Regions from separate parts of the Rummeliibacillus sp. NPDC094406 genome, predicted to be linked through region 2. Evidence: predicted binding sites of a transcription regulator. Region 2 holds the regulator's gene; the other holds the start of a gene.
The links. The regulator CtsR, encoded in region 2, represses protease genes until heat stress. The targets are predictions, from matches to a motif close to ATGGTCAATAAAGGTCAAACA.
Positions count from the first base shown of each region.

Region 1: clpP (ATP-dependent Clp endopeptidase proteolytic subunit ClpP) is a predicted target of CtsR. The motif match lies at 1,975-1,995, and genes of this name have one in related genera.

Region 1 is NZ_JBIWGZ010000006.1:139,998-148,255, forward strand. Features, by position in the region: gene ACIQ4I_RS15865 (spore germination protein) at 1-424, opposite strand, end outside; gene ACIQ4I_RS15870 (GerAB/ArcD/ProY family transporter) at 421-1,566, opposite strand; tRNA gene ACIQ4I_RS15875 (tRNA-Arg) at 1,829-1,900, opposite strand; gene clpP (ATP-dependent Clp endopeptidase proteolytic subunit ClpP) at 2,089-2,682, shown strand; gene ACIQ4I_RS15885 (HPr family phosphocarrier protein) at 2,844-3,101, opposite strand; gene whiA (DNA-binding protein WhiA) at 3,259-4,206, opposite strand; gene ACIQ4I_RS15895 (gluconeogenesis factor YvcK family protein) at 4,243-5,229, opposite strand; gene rapZ (RNase adapter RapZ) at 5,234-6,115, opposite strand; gene ACIQ4I_RS15905 (NUDIX domain-containing protein) at 6,108-6,590, opposite strand; gene trxB (thioredoxin-disulfide reductase) at 7,036-7,983, opposite strand; gene ACIQ4I_RS15915 (tetratricopeptide repeat protein) at 8,076-8,258, opposite strand, start outside.
Region 2 is NZ_JBIWGZ010000009.1:50,143-58,400, forward strand. Features, by position in the region: gene ACIQ4I_RS18815 (PIN/TRAM domain-containing protein) at 1-639, opposite strand, end outside; gene radA (DNA repair protein RadA) at 776-2,152, opposite strand; gene ACIQ4I_RS18825 (ATP-dependent Clp protease ATP-binding subunit) at 2,271-4,709, opposite strand; gene mcsB (protein-arginine kinase McsB) at 4,738-5,817, opposite strand; gene ACIQ4I_RS18835 (UvrB/UvrC motif-containing protein) at 5,807-6,373, opposite strand; gene ACIQ4I_RS18840 (CtsR family transcriptional regulator) at 6,387-6,857, opposite strand; gene ACIQ4I_RS18845 (magnetosome magnetite crystal formation protein family) at 7,022-7,339, opposite strand; gene ACIQ4I_RS18850 (hypothetical protein) at 7,486-7,731, shown strand; gene corA (magnesium/cobalt transporter CorA) at 7,937-8,258, shown strand, end outside.

The sequences.
Region 1 (8,258 bases), on a different contig from region 2:
AAGCAATATTTACAGCGATATCTTCTATAAAGTTATCCCTTGGTCCTTTTATGGTTACTTCTGTACGTGTCTCTTCAGGATTACGATTTGGTTTTTTGGCAATATTACTGGAAAAAAGGAGCTTTCCTTCTTCGAAATAAAGTAGAACAAAACCTGTATATACTAGTAATATCGCTTCTTGTTCATCCTTCACTTTTTTTAAATCTGGGACATACAATTGCGATTCCACTTGTTTTTCTAGGGATTCATCCGTCAAATTACTACATAAGAACCCAACACGTGGGACAATGACTTCATTTAATAACTGCAGATCAATCATTGATTCACATGTGATGAGATGTATTGTATGATTATCAAATTTATACTGTTGGAATTTAACATCTGCAGATTTCTGAAATAACTGCTGCAAGACATTCAAATTCATTGAGTTTTCACTTGGTTCGATTGTTCTTCACCACCTTTCTTGTCATTTTTATCTTTATCTTTTTTGGATGACTTTCCCGATGCTAATGCAACAATCGAAAGGAATAACGATAATATGATAAAGAAGAGAAAAGTACTTATTAAAAAATATTTTCCATTAATATCCAAAAAAACATTATCTTTCAAAAGAATTAACGATAAACAGATGAAAAAAAATGGCGGCGCAAGCTTAGTCCAAATTTGTTTTTTATCTTCAGACATATTCAATATGTCTGAACAAATATATAAGATAAGACTTACTCTTAGGAATGTCCCAGTTAGCCACTGATAAATAGAGAAGAAATCTATATGTTCAATAAAACGCCCAATTGTTGCTAGACCCCATTCTTCATAAGCTGGATACCTCTGCTTCGCTGCTTCCGATGGTCCAAACTCTGTAATAGCTCCAATGAGTGGACCTGTTGTTAAGCCCACTAATATGAGGAGCATTATTGCAAAATGATACCATCGCATACGATTTTGTATTTGATGATGAATAAAAAGTAGCAGCAGTAACTCAACAAATCCAGATGCAGGGTAAACAGCCCCCATTAAAACTGGTTCTAGCCCATGTTCAAAAAACGGTCGTAATAGCTCATAATCCTTCACTTTTATATTGACAAATGCCACAAAAAAACCAAAAATAACTACACCCGTTAATACAAATACGTTTACTATGACAATAGTTTGCAAACCCAATGTAGCAAGAAAAATAATAAGCGCTGCATAAATGACTAACAAAATAACAACTGGCGTCTTCTGTAAAAAGGTTGTAGAAACCCAAAGTAACGTTTCTCTCATCGTAAACGCTGCAAGTAAGAGTAAATAGAAAGCTGTAATATATAAGACAATCGATGATCCAACTTTTCCTATTTTTTGTTTTAACCAATCTTTAATCGGCTCTTGGTTAGATTTATTATGGACATAAACTATAAGAAACAACCATATAAAGGTTACAAATGCTCCAAGTAAAACAGATGCCCACCCATCTCTTCCAGCAGACTTTAATATTGATGGAATAACGGTTACATGATTTTTTAAACCAATGAACGTCATCGTCAAGAATACAACATGTAAAATACTAATGGTTCCCGCGTTCTTCATTTATTTACCTTCCATCATTTATTGATAAACGATAGTTTTGACAACAATTCATAATTTTATAAGTTATACATGGAGAATGGTTTTAAAAGATAGCTATTCATAACTCAGCTTATCTATATATTTGAGAATAAAAAAATCCTCTAATCAAAAAAATGATTAGAGGATGATTTTCCAAGGGAAAAATTGGGTATAACTAATACTAGTTCTACTCCCTTATATACACAAGCCCTTATATCATAAGGGTTTGTGCTTTGTTTTAGTACGCCCACGGAGGGAATCGAACCCCCAGCCTAAGAACCGGAATCTTATGTTTTATCCGTTAAACTACGTGGGCAAAAAAGTATTTGCGACTTATCTATTATACAAATTAAATAGGAACAATTCAATAAGGTAAAAAAATAATCGTAATATTTGACCTTTATTGACCATAATGTGTATGATAAGGTTACAGCTGAAATATATATAAAGAATTTCAGCATATTGAAGACGAAATTACCTTATTTAATTGAGGAGGCTATTCACATGAACTTAATACCTACAGTTATTGAACAAACAAACCGCGGTGAACGTGCTTATGACATCTACTCTCGTTTACTAAAAGACCGCATCATTATGCTTGGAAGTGCTATTGATGACAACGTTGCGAATGCAGTTGTATCTCAATTGTTATTCCTTGAAGCGGAAAATCCTGAAAAGGACATTTTCCTTTACATCAACTCTCCTGGCGGTAGCGTAACAGCTGGCATGGCTATTTACGATACAATGCAATTCATCAAACCAGATGTACAAACAGTTGGTATGGGTATGTGCGCATCAATGGGATCATTCTTACTTACAGCTGGCACAAAAGGTAAACGCTATGCTTTACCAAACTGTGAAGTTATGATTCACCAACCTCTAGGTGGTGCACAAGGTCAAGCAACTGAAATCGAAATCGCTGCAAAACATATCTTAAAAACACGCGAAAAATTAAACGGTATCCTATCTGAACGTACTGGTCAGCCTATCGAAGTCATCGCTCGAGATACAGATCGTGATAACTACATGACTGCCACACAAGCAAAAGAATACGGTTTAATCGACCATATTATGGAACGTAATGAATTAAAAAAATAAACAAGAAACAGCGGGAACGGCAAGGCTCGAATAGAGTCTTGTCGTTTTTTTGTTACTATCCATGAAATTTTGGGTACTATCCGAGGTTTCTGGGCCTCTATCCAATTAAAAAAGCGGTGTAGAACAACTAAATTGTTCCACACCGCACTTCTTGAATTACATTAGTCTTCGTCTTCAATTATTTTAACAAGTTTTTCTAATGCTTTCTCTTCGTCATTACCTTCTGCACTTAATGTTATTGAAGTTCCTCTAGCAATGGCTAAGCTCATAATTCCCATGATGCTTTTGGCATTTACCTTTTTATCATCTTTTTGTAGGAAGACATCGGCAGTGTGACGATTTGCTTCTTGTACAAATAACGCCGCTTGTCTTGCTTGTAATCCTGATTTAAGATTTACTACTACTTGTTTTTCTACCACAATTGCTCCCCCTTTTTTAATAAGTACATTTTACATTACTTTTACATTATCTTAAATAATAGGAATTTTTAAGTTCTTGATTTACTTACACTTTATAGCATAGCTGTTTATAAAAGCTAGCAATTCCTTCATATTGTAGAACGGTGAAATGATGTCACTAAACTTTTAGTTTTTCTCCACGTCTTAGCGCTTCAGCAATTTCGTCAATTTTGCGTAGACGATGATTTACACCTGATTTACTAACGACACCTGTTGATACCATTTCACCGAGTTCTTTTAATGTTACTTCTTGATATTCTACCCGTAATCTTGCAATTTCACGCAGTTTTTCCGGTAGTTGTTCAATACCAATCATGTTATCGATATAGCGTATATTATCCACTTGGCGAATTGCTGCTCCAATTGTTTTGTTTAAGTTGGCTGTTTCGCAATTAACTAGTCTATTAACACTATTGCGCATATCACGAACAATTCGTACATCTTCAAATTTTAGCATGGCTTGGTGCGCACCTACAAGACTTAGAAAATCTGAAATCTTCTCTGCTTCTTTTAAATAGGTAACAAAACCTTTTTTACGCTCAATTGTTTTTGCATTGAGTTCAAAATGATTCATCAAGTTCATCAACGCTTCCCCGTGTTCCTTATATAAAGAGTACACTTCTAAATGATACGAAGACGTTTCAGGGTTATTGACAGAGCCTCCCGCTAAAAATGCTCCACGTAAATAGGCTCTTTTATTTTCTTCAGTGTGGATTAACTCTTTTGAAATCGTATGATTAAAAAGAAAATTACCCGAGAGAATATGTAGCTCTTCTAGTAACTCTTTTGCACCTTCACGTACTCGACAAATATAAACATTATTTTTCTTAAGTCGCATTTTCTTACGCACTAAGAGCTCGATTCGATAGTTATATAATTTTTTCAAAATGGTGTACATTCTACGAGCAATTGCTGCATTTTCAGTTTGCACGTCAAGACTCAATTGACGATTAGCAAATGACAGAGAACCATTCATTCGGATAAGGGCAGATAGTTCTGCTTTTAAGCTTGTATCTTCTGCTTCAACTTGAGTTAGTTCTTTTTTTGTTTCCGAAGCAAATGACATATCGACTCCCCCTCTCTATCAATAATTTATTTTACGCTAATTCGACAACTTTTGCTTGTTTTGTTGATAATTTGTGGCATATTCTACTAACCATGCAGCAACACGGTTCGCTTCATGGCGCACAACACCATCATGAATATTTGCAATATCCTTTTTCACGACTTCTAGTCCCATACTTTCTAATCGCTCAACGTCGAATTGTACAGGCTCTGCAGACTCTTTAATATAAGCTTCCCTAATTGCTTTTGGTACCTCTTCATCGTTAATTAAAATGGTTTGAATAAAATTCTTACCAACATGGTCATACAGCGCTTGCACATGATCTCCTGCAGTATAGTTAGATGTCTCACCAGATTGAGTCATTAAATTACAAATATAAATCTTGTGACCTTTCGATTCCAATACTGCCTTTTTAATTCCCTCAACTAAAAGATTTGGCAGAATGCTAGTATACAAACTTCCAGGTCCTATAATAATAATATCCGCATTCTCGATGGCATTAACTGCTTCTTGTAATGGCAATACATCTGGAGGTGACAAATATACGCGTTTAATTCCTGTATTAAACGTTGGAATTTTTGATTCACCTTTTACGAGTGTCCCATCTACTAATTCAGCTAGTAATGTAATTCTTTGATTAGCTGCTGGTAAAACTTTACCATGTACATTTAATACTCGACTCATTTCGCGAATAGCATGCGAAAAATCCCCCGTTATTTCTGTTAATGCCGTAAGCATTAAGTTACCGAGAGAATGACCACCTAATTCTTCTTTCCCTTTAAAACGGTATTGAAACATTTCTTCAACTAACGGTTCCACTTCAGATAATGCAGCAATAACATTTCGAATATCACCGGGTGGCGGAATCGCGAAGTCATCACGCAGTCTCCCTGAGCTTCCACCATCATCTGCAACAGTTACAATAGCGGTCAAATCTACAGGATATTTCTTTAACCCACGAAGTAATGTAGACAGACCCGTGCCACCACCGATGAGAACAATCCGCGTTTGTTTTTTTTGCATAAGGTTATCCCTTTCTCTTTGCAATATCGCGATGGGTAATCACTGTCGGAGCATGTTGATCAAGGTGGCTGCCAAAGTATTCTGCTAAAGTAACCGAACGATGTTGTCCACCTGTGCATCCAAAGGCAATGATTAATTGCGTTTTCCCTTCTTTTTTATAAAGCGGTATCATAAATTCAAACAAATCCATTAATTTATCTATTAACGTGTTTGTTTCCTCATACTTTAATACATATGATGAAACTTCCTCATCTAATCCCGTTTTAGGTCGTAGTTCCTCAATATAATATGGGTTTGGTAAAAAACGGATGTCGAAAACCAAATCTGCATCGATTGGCATGCCATATTTGAATCCAAAAGACATGACATTCACTGTGAATTTTCGAGAATCTACACCTGAAAATTGTGCAATAATCCGTTGACGTAATTCTCTTGGTTTCATACTTGATGTATTATAAATATATTGAGCACGTTCTTTGACATCCGCTAAAAGCTCACGTTCATGATGAATTCCGGTTAGTGGTAAACCATTTTCAGATAGTGGATGTGAGCGACGCGTTTCCTTGTATCGACTCACTAACGTTTCATCATCTGCATCTAGAAATAATATCTTAGTTGCAACAAGGTCTTCTCGTTCAATACGATCCAATGCCTCAATTAATGATGAGAAGAAATCACCACCACGCAAGTCCATTACAGCCGCAATACGAGAAATTTCTTTTTTAGATTCTTTCATTAAATTTAAAAAAGTCGGTAATAAAGCTGGTGGTAAATTATCTATACAATAATAACCCAAGTCTTCAAAACTTCGAATAGCTACTGATTTTCCTGCACCAGACATTCCCGTTATAATAATTAACTCGTTTACTGACTGTGGACTAGGCATTCCATCCATCCCCTTCACACGATATCTGTATTTTTTCTTCTAACAATTGGAATTCTTCTGTATATGTAAAAGTTCCATATTGTGTACCAGATTGTTCAACTGCAAATAATAAGTTCGTGCGATCTCCTTCTGCCATTGGTAAATGCTTGAGATCCTCTATAGGGTGCCATTCTAATACACCTTCACGTGTTTCTTTATATGGTATTCCTTGTAAATCCTCTGCTACAAAAGTGAAAAGCATCCACTCATTCACTACTTCTTCTCCACGTCTAATGACCATTGTGTAAACGCCTTTTAGATGTGGTTTCATCGCAGTAGTGCCTGTCTCTTCTCGAAATTCACGACTTGCTGCTTCGAAAATAGACTCTCCACTTTCAATTTTCCCTCCAGGTGCAACATACCAACCGCGTCGTGGCTTCTTTAATAAAAGTACTTTGTCGTCTTTTTTGACTAATAAATTGGCGATTCTCTGCACACACGACACCTCATTTCTAACAATTCTTATAATCTTTATTATACATTTTTCCACTGTCCGAGTACAAAGGAATAATCTAAATACACAATTTCAGATGATTTAATTCAAATAATCACTGGAATGTTAACATTACTTAACTAATGTGTTTATTGCCACTCAGACGGGCATTCGCACTACTTGGATGGCCGAAACAGTGTTGAATACTTATGCTATACTTCTTACCACATTCGTTATCAATTAAGCTTCAAAGTAAAGCACGTTAAGGTTATAATAACCATTTTCTTACAGTTTAAGTAATAAAAAGAGGCTGTTTCTGTCAGTCGAGGGAACCGATAGAAACAGCCACAACAATATTCCTATAATAAAAAGGGGTTATTACCTTATTTACTATACACAATCATTATTTCAGCTATATGACAAGTGTATTAAGAACACGTTAAAAAGATTATTTGATTACAAATTTCTCTTTTAGTTCTTCAACGTATTGTTGAACAACTTGAGCAGCGATACTTCCATCACCAGTTGCCGTAACGATTTGTCGTAATGTTTTGTCACGTACATCACCAGCAGCATAAATACCTGGTACAGACGTTTCCATTTCCGCATTCGTTTTGATGTAGCCGGCTTCGTTTAGAATTCCTAGGTTTTCGAATGGTTTTGTAAGTGGCAACATTCCGATATAAATAAATACACCGTCAGCCTGTACTTCTTGTTCAGTACCATCAACAGTAGAAACAAGTGTTACGCTACCTACTTTACCGTCCTTTTCATTTACTTCTTTAACAGTATTATTCCAGATAAAATCTATTTTCTCATTTGCAAATGCACGATCTTGAATAATCTTTTGTGCACGTAATTTATCTCGACGATGTACGATTGTTACTTTGTCAGCAAAACGAGTTAAGTACATGCCTTCCTCTACTGCAGAGTCCCCGCCGCCTACAACGATCAGGTTTTTATTCTTAAAGAATGCACCATCACATACTGCACAATAGCTGACTCCACGGCCACCAAGTTCTTTTTCACCTGGTACACCCATTTTTTTATATTCTGCACCTGTTGTAATAATGATTGCACGTGTTTTATATTCTTTTGAACCTGCTTTGATGGTTTTGTACTCTTCTCCATCGATGATTTCAGTGACATCACCATAAGCATATTCTGCACCGAATTTTTTTGCATGTTCAAACATTTTAGTAGATAATTCAGGTCCTAAAATAGATTCAAAACCTGGGTAGTTTTCAACTTCTTCTGTGTTGGCCATTTGTCCACCTGGGATTCCTCGTTCTAACATTAAAGTAGAAAGGTTGCCACGTGAAGTATAAACTGCTGCAGTCATACCTGCAGGTCCGGCACCTATAATCACAACATCATAAATTTTTTCTTCGGTCATATCTGTTCCTCCTAAGTTGTTCCTGTTTCATTAGTATTAATCTTAGATTATAGCCACTGATTATGACAAGATATCTGCCTTAGAAAAAGGAATTACTTATCGAAAAGAGGTAAATACTGTATTAATTCGTTCACATATTTTGTTAATGTAGCTGGAGAAATACCATAATATGTTGCGATAGACTTTTTGGTAACATTTTTCATACGTGATGATTTATACATATATTCAGTAGCGGCAGCCAGCGCATTAGGATTCTTGAATGCATAGCCATCCTC
Region 2 (8,258 bases):
CTTTAATGTATCTGAAGAGTCTGCTATATGTTGTAACTCTGTTAAAACGAATTGAGGAACAACCAAAACCCCTTCAACAAAACCTGTTTCAGAAATATCGGCGATACGTCCATCTATAATCACACTTGTGTCTAAAAGCTTATACATTGAACCTAGAAATTCCGATTCCTCTGCTGACTTTTTCTTTAGTCCACTTTGTGAAGACTTACCAGATGTGAAGACATTAATTAATTCATCACGTTTTTTGAAACCTACTTGGAACCCAAGATACCCCAATACAATAGATAACAAAACCGGTAATATTGTTGTGATAAAAGGAATTTTAATACTATCGATTGCAAATCCTACTAAATACGCAACAATTAATCCAACGATCAATCCTAACGTACCAAACAATAAATCTCCCACAGGTGCCTTTAACAATTTTTCTTCCATCCATCGAATAAATTTCACAAAATAATCCGAGAACATAAACGAAAAACCAAATAATATTAAAGCGCCAATCGCAACAGAAGTATACGGATTATTTAACCATGGGTTTGAGGATAAATGAATCAATTCGTATAATGGCGGTAATATAAATAAACCCATCGTTCCCCCGATAAATAGAAACGCAATTTGGATAATTCTCTTTAGCATTAAATGCACCTCCCTTTAATAATTAATTATACATAGATTTCCTTAAAAACGCTTTGAAAACCCCTTTAATACAATCTATGTCATAAAGGCATTTACATAGACATTAAACGACAAAAAAGCCGTTCAATATCTTATCTTATAATTCCTTAAAGCTCAACTTTAATGCTTGGTTCACAGTATCTACACCAAGCACCTCAATGTCACTTGGATAATCCCAACCACCTAAATTAGATGCTGGTATAATAGCGCGTTTAAAACCTAATTTAGCAGCTTCTTGCACACGCTGTTCAATACGGGAAACACGACGTACCTCACCTGTTAAACCTACCTCGCCAATATAGCAATCCATTGGTTTTGCAGCAATATCTTTAAAACTAGAAACAATACTTACTAATACAGCTAAATCAATTGCAGGTTCGTCTAACTTTACTCCACCAGCCACTTTAATATAAGCATCCTGAGCTTGTAGTAACATACCCATTCTTTTTTCTAACACAGCCATTAACAACGAAATTCGGTTCTGATCAACACCTGTTGCCATTCTTTTTGGGTAGTTAAAGCTTGATGGTGTTACAAGCGCTTGAATTTCTACTAAGATCGGGCGTGTCCCTTCCATAGATGCAACAACGGTTGAACCTGGTGTGCCTTGCGATCGTTCTTGCAGAAACAACTCTGAGGGGTTTAACACTTCTTTTAAACCGTTCTGTAACATTTCAAAAATGGCAATCTCATTCGTAGAACCAAAACGATTTTTTTGACTACGTAAAATTCGATACGTATGATGACGTTCACCTTCAAAATACAACACGGTATCTACCATGTGTTCTAAAATACGAGGGCCAGCAATTTGCCCCTCTTTCGTTACATGTCCAACAAGGAAAATGGCAATATTCTTTGTCTTTGCAATTCTCATAAATTCCGCTGTACATTCACGAACTTGAGATACGCTCCCTGGTGCACTTGTCACATTTGGATGGTATACAGTTTGAATTGAATCCACAATAACAAACTTTGGTTGAACTTCTTCAATTGTTTGATTCAAAAATTCTAAATTTGTTTCCGAGTAAATATAAAGTTCCGGAGATTTGACTCCAAGTCGTTCTGCTCGTAACTTTGTTTGACGAACAGATTCCTCCCCTGAAATATAAAGAACTCGGTGACCTTTATTGGATAGTAATGCTGATACCTGTAGTAATAACGTGGATTTACCGATACCCGGATCCCCACCGATTAAGATAAGTGAACCTGGAACCACTCCACCTCCTAGGACGCGATTTAATTCTTTAAGTTCCGTCTCTATTCTTGGGGCTTCTTCTGATTCTACAGAAATAATAGGTGTTGCCTTTTGCGAGACATTTGTAGAATGTTGGAACGCTCCTCTTGGCCCTTTAGAAACAACCTCCACTTCTTCGACCATCGTATTCCATTCCCCACACCCAGGACATCTACCTAACCATTTTGGTGATTCGTAACCACATGAATTACAAAAGAATTTCGTTTTCTTTTTAACCATATTTCCTCCCATTAGAAAGTATTTCTCTTTTTCTTATATTATAAAACAAGGCATTCCAAATTTCTTATTTGGAATGCCTTGCAAGGCGTTAATTAACAGAATCGCCATAACGCATACATTATTTTGTTACTAATTCTTTTACATCTACAACGAATTGATCATCCTTAACATCAAAAACAACGCGTTGTCCTGTTAATATAGTTCCTTTTAAAATTTCCTCAGAAAGGCGATCTTCCACATGTTTTTGGATAGCACGACGCAATGGACGAGCTCCGTATTGTGGATCATATCCTTCTTTCGCAATTTTTTCGATTGCAGCTGGTGTTAACTCAAGTGTTATATTTTGTTCTTCTAGACGTTTTGTTAATGTTTTCGCCATTAGAACAACAATTTGATTTAGTTCTTCTTTTTCTAAAGAGTGGAAAACAATCATTTCGTCGATACGATTTAAAAACTCAGGTCGAAATGCCTTTTTCAATTCTTCCATCATAACGTTTTTAACATTTTCTTGACTTTGTGTTGCGCTTTGTGAACCAAAACCTAGAGATTTACGGTATTTTAATTCCTCTGCCCCAATATTAGAAGTCATAATAACTACTGTATTACGGAAATCAACAACGCGTCCTTTAGAATCTGTTAAACGCCCATCATCAAGTACTTGTAATAAAATATTGAAAACATCCGGATGTGCTTTTTCAATTTCATCAAGTAAGATAACAGAATATGGCTTGCGACGAACTTTTTCTGTTAGTTGACCACCTTCATCGAAACCTACATAACCTGGAGGTGAACCTACAAGACGTGAAGTCGAATGTTTTTCCATGTATTCGGACATATCAACCCGAATCATCGCATCCTCATCACCAAACATTACTTCTGCTAACGCACGACCAAGCTCTGTTTTACCGACACCGGTTGGACCTAAGAATATAAATGAACCAATTGGACGTTTTGGATCTTTTAATCCAGCTCGCGCTCGACGAATAGCTCTAGAAATTGCTTCAACTGCTTCACCTTGGCCAACGACGCGCTTGTGTAGTTCTTCTTCAAGATGTAGTAATTTTTCGGATTCTGCTTGTGCTAGTTTTGAAACAGGCACTCCTGTCCACATTGATACGACTTCCGCAATATCATTTACTGTTACTTTTGATTCTGCTTTGCCTTGCGCTTCTTTCCATTCTTTTTTTGTTGTATTTAATTTGTCTTTTAGTTTTTGTTCTGTATCACGCAATGATGCAGCTTTTTCAAATTCTTGTGATTGTACTGCAGCCATTTTCTCAGAATGTAGGGAATCTAATTGTTGTTCTAATTCCTTCAAGTCTGGTGGTGTTGTGAATGAACGTAAACGTACTTTTGAACCTGCTTCATCAATCAAGTCAATTGCTTTATCTGGTAAAAAGCGGTCTGAAATATAACGATCTGACATTTTTGCAGCGGCTTCAATTGCTGCGTCTGTAATTTTCACACGGTGATGTGCTTCATAACGATCACGTAAACCTTTAATAATTTGGATTGCTTCTTCCACAGAAGGTTCATCCACTTGAATTGGTTGGAAACGACGTTCAAGTGCTGCATCTTTTTCGATGTATTTACGGTACTCATCAAGTGTTGTAGCACCGATACATTGTAATTCACCACGAGCAAGAGATGGTTTTAAAATATTGGATGCATCAATGGCACCTTCTGCACCACCTGCACCAATTAATGTGTGTAATTCATCAATAAATAAGATAACATTACCTGCTTGGCGGATTTCATCCATTACCTTTTTCAAGCGATCTTCAAATTCGCCACGATATTTAGTACCCGCCACAACGGTACCCATATCTAAAGTCATGACGCGTTTGTCTCGCAATGTCTCTGGTACTTCATTGTTAATGATTTGTTGAGCAAGGCCTTCAGCAATTGCCGTTTTACCAACACCAGGTTCACCAATTAAAACTGGGTTATTTTTTGTACGTCTAGATAGTACTTCAATTACACGTGTTATTTCTTTGCTACGACCAATAACAGGATCTAAGCTTCCTTCTCTAGCAATTTGAGTAAGGTCACGCGCTAAGCTATCTAAAGTTGGTGTATTCGCTGCTGGAGCAGTATTATTATTTGCTTGTGGATGATCACTGCTACCTAAAAGTTGTAATACTTGTTGGCGTGCTTTATTTAGGCTTACTCCTGCATTATTTAATACTCGCGCTGCTACACCTTCACCCTCGCGAATTAGTGCTAGCAATAAATGTTCTGTACCAATGTAGGAATGGCCTAACTTACGAGATTCATCAACTGATAACTCGATTACTTTTTTAGCACGGGGTGTGTAATGTACAATAGGACCAACATTTTTTGTACCCATACCAACTAATTCTTCAATACCTTCTTCAATCATTTCAGAACTTACATCTATTGCTTCTAGCGCTTTTGCAGCGATTCCGCCACCTTCACGAATTAATCCTAACAGTATATGCTCGGTACCAATAGCTTCGTGTTTCATACGAATTGCCTCTTCTTGCGCAAGTTGTAAAACTTTTTGTGCACGCTGTGTAAAACGATTGTACATCATGAATATCCTCCCCTTCTTCACCGTTATACTATTGTTTAGAATCTGTATTATTAAATTGCAATTGTTCTCTAATTATAGATGCGCGGTATACATCTCTTTCATTTGTTTGGAGTGTTGTACCCGCATGTTGTTGTAAAAAGCCTGGTTGCATTATTAACATGCATTCATTTAAGATACGATCTGGAATCGTTGGGATAAGCCCTAAATCTATGCCCAATCGGACATTTGACAAACAATTCGCTGCTTCTTCGCTCGATAAAATTCTGGCATATTTTAAAACACCTAATGAACGATTCAAACGGTCAGACACAGCGACGGATGCATGCTCTAATAACGCTCGTCTTGCATCAATTTCCTTCTGGATGATTTGTTCAGCTACACTTTGTAAATCTAAAATAATATCCTCTTCAGGCTTTCCAAGTGTAATTTGATTCGAAATTTGATAATAGTTACCGACAGCTTCTGTTCCTTCTCCATAAATCCCTCGTACAACCATACCTAATCGTGCCATTGTATTGATAAGTGAACCCATTTGGTTCGTTACTGTTAAAGCTGGTAAATGCATCATCACAGACGCTCTTAAACCCGTGCCCGTATTAGTCGGACAACTTGTTAAGTAACCAAATGAATCATCAAAGGCATAAGGTAATTTGTTTTCTAATAAGCGATCTACTTCATCTGCCAAGTGATATGCTTTATCTAGTTGCAAACCTGGTTGTAAGCATTGAATTCGGATATGATCCTCTTCATTTACCATAATACTAATTGTTTCGTCTTCTGATACTAAGATTGATCCAGATTTTGTTTTATTTGCTAGTTGTGGGCTAATTAAATGTTTCTCCACTAACACTTGTCGTTGTAGTGCCGGCATATCATAGAGTGAGAAATAAGAGAACGGTATATTAAATTTTTCATCCCCATCAATAAGAGCATTCGATACCATTTTATCGATTTGTAAGGATTCTTCCTCTGAAAAAGCCCTTGGAAAACGGAAACCTGTTAAATTTCTTGCTAATCGAATACGTGTACTCATTATGATATCTCCATAATCAATATCGCCGCGCATCCAAATAGGTGGTTTACTTTTAAGAAAGTGGTCAATGTTCATCCCTTCCCTCACCTCCTACTTGTAGCTTTTTTTCTAATGCACGAACTTGGTCTCGAATGTTTGCCGCATCTTCAAAACGCTCTTCTTCAACAGCCACTTTCATATCTTGACGTAAAGCTTCAATCTGCCGTTTCATTTGATAACTTTCATTTATAGAGCCTGGAACTTTTCCTATGTGTTCTGTTGCACCATTATGCAGACGCTTTAGCACTTGCGGTAGCTGTTCTTTAAATGTATCGTAACAAGTTGGACAATTAAATTTGCCTTCTTCTAAAAACTTTCTATATGTCATTCCACACTGAGGACAGCTTTCATTTTGTACTTTAGCCTGTGTATTACTAATTGGTACTGATTGCACAGACCAGCTAGGTGTTCCAAACCAATTTGAAAATAATTTTTGCATTGCATTCGGACTTTCATCTGAATCAAGGTTCAAGTGAAAGTGATCTAATTGCTTGTTGCATACATCACAGAAGTGTCTCGTAACTTTTTTGCCGTTTTTCATCTGTGTAACTGTGATAGTAGCGGGTCGCTGTTTACAATTTTCACAAATCATCTCTTGCACCTCTTTACGTTTGCTTATCATACTTTAACGCTAGTAACATTGCATGCAAAATTCGTGCGCGTAACTCATCTCGCGCAGGCAAATTAATGCACAGCACTGAACGATCAAGGGCCGCAATCATCATTTTCGCTTCTCTACGAGTAATTACATCTTCATCAATCAAACGGAAAATATAGTCTTGTGCCATCGTTTGAGAAATAGAATCACCAACCTGATGCAAAATTTCGTTAATCAATTCTGCTTCTGAATCAGCCTTTATGCGTAATATTCGAATATAACCGCCACCACCACGTTTGCTTTCAACTAAATACCCACGTTCTGCAGTAAATCTTGTATTAATAACATAATTTATTTGAGATGGTACACATTGAAATTTATCTGCAATTTCGCTTCGCTTGATTTCAATATGACCTTTACCACCTAATTCAATAACTTCCTTCAAATACCCTTCTATAATGTCAGAGATATTTCGCATTTTAGCTTCCACCTCACTTACATCACTGACTTTGACTATCTTTGACTATATTATATAAGGTCATAAAAAATGACGCAAATATTCTGCATTCTTCTTTTGATTTTTACATCATACTATACACAAAAAGCATACCGCTACATGCAGTATGCTCATTAATTAACGTATTAAATCCATTTTCCAACAATCGGATATTCCCATGTTTCACCTTTCAATGCCTTAACAATACCGATGATCGGCACAATAACCACCATAAGTCCAAATATGATCATCATTGGGATACCAATAATGGCCAATATGATTGTAATTGTCAAAATTCCCCCAATAATCACCAATAACCACATAACAAATTGGAATAATAACGCTTGAACGGATAAACGTTTAACTTCCTCGTCTTTTATAAAAATAAAGAAGAGAATCGGTACTAAACATGGCGCAAAAAATGCACTTGCATGTAATATTACTTTCAGTCCTTTTTCTTCCACTTTCAATCACTCACTTTCAATTCACCGTTATAACTAATTTACGTTGTACATTTCGAATAGTTTCATTCTTTAGAATTTTTTTGTTGGAACATTTCAGGTTACTTTGCGTCTTTTCTAATATCACATAGTAAGGGGGATTTTCTCCTATGAAGAAGGCTTTTTTGTTAGTAGGAATAATTCTGATTAGCTTACTCATTTTCATTGGCATGCCATACTGCTTATTAAAAAGCTCCCTTATGCATGATTGCAATGAACAAACAACAACATGTACCAAAACAATTCAACATAAACTATCTCGTACTACTTCAGACCACTCTAATTCACGAGATTCCTATATATTAGAAAAAGTTTCAACTAGTACACCTTTTAAACAATGGCTAGTTAACCATTAATTAAACTTTTACAAAAGCTCCTCTTATGAGTGGCTTTTTTTAATTTTAGGGCTTCGTTAGACTGACGGTTGTCTTTTGTGCTTTTTCTCCTGCGGTTACTCATAGCATAAAACAATTACTATAGCAACAGATGAATAAAATTCATGGCAACCTTGACCTTTTTGTGAGAGGATAGGAATAACAACAGTTGAAATGAGGAGTAGCTATGATTCGAACGCTTGGAGTGACAACTGACCAACAACTTAAAATGGATTTTCCATTAGAAGAAATTAAAGAGGGAAAATTTGATTGGTATTGGGTAGATTTTGAAAAGCCTAGTGCTTCGGAAGATGTCCTATTAGATCAATTCTTTCATTTTCACCCACTTGCCATTGAGGATTGCTTAATGCGATTACAGCGTCCAAAATTAGACTATTATGATGATTATCATTTCCTTGTTGCACATAAGATTAATGAGGAAACTTTTGAAGCCGAAGAAGTAAACTTGTTCGTATCTCCTAATTTCGTCGTTACTTATCACAAATCAT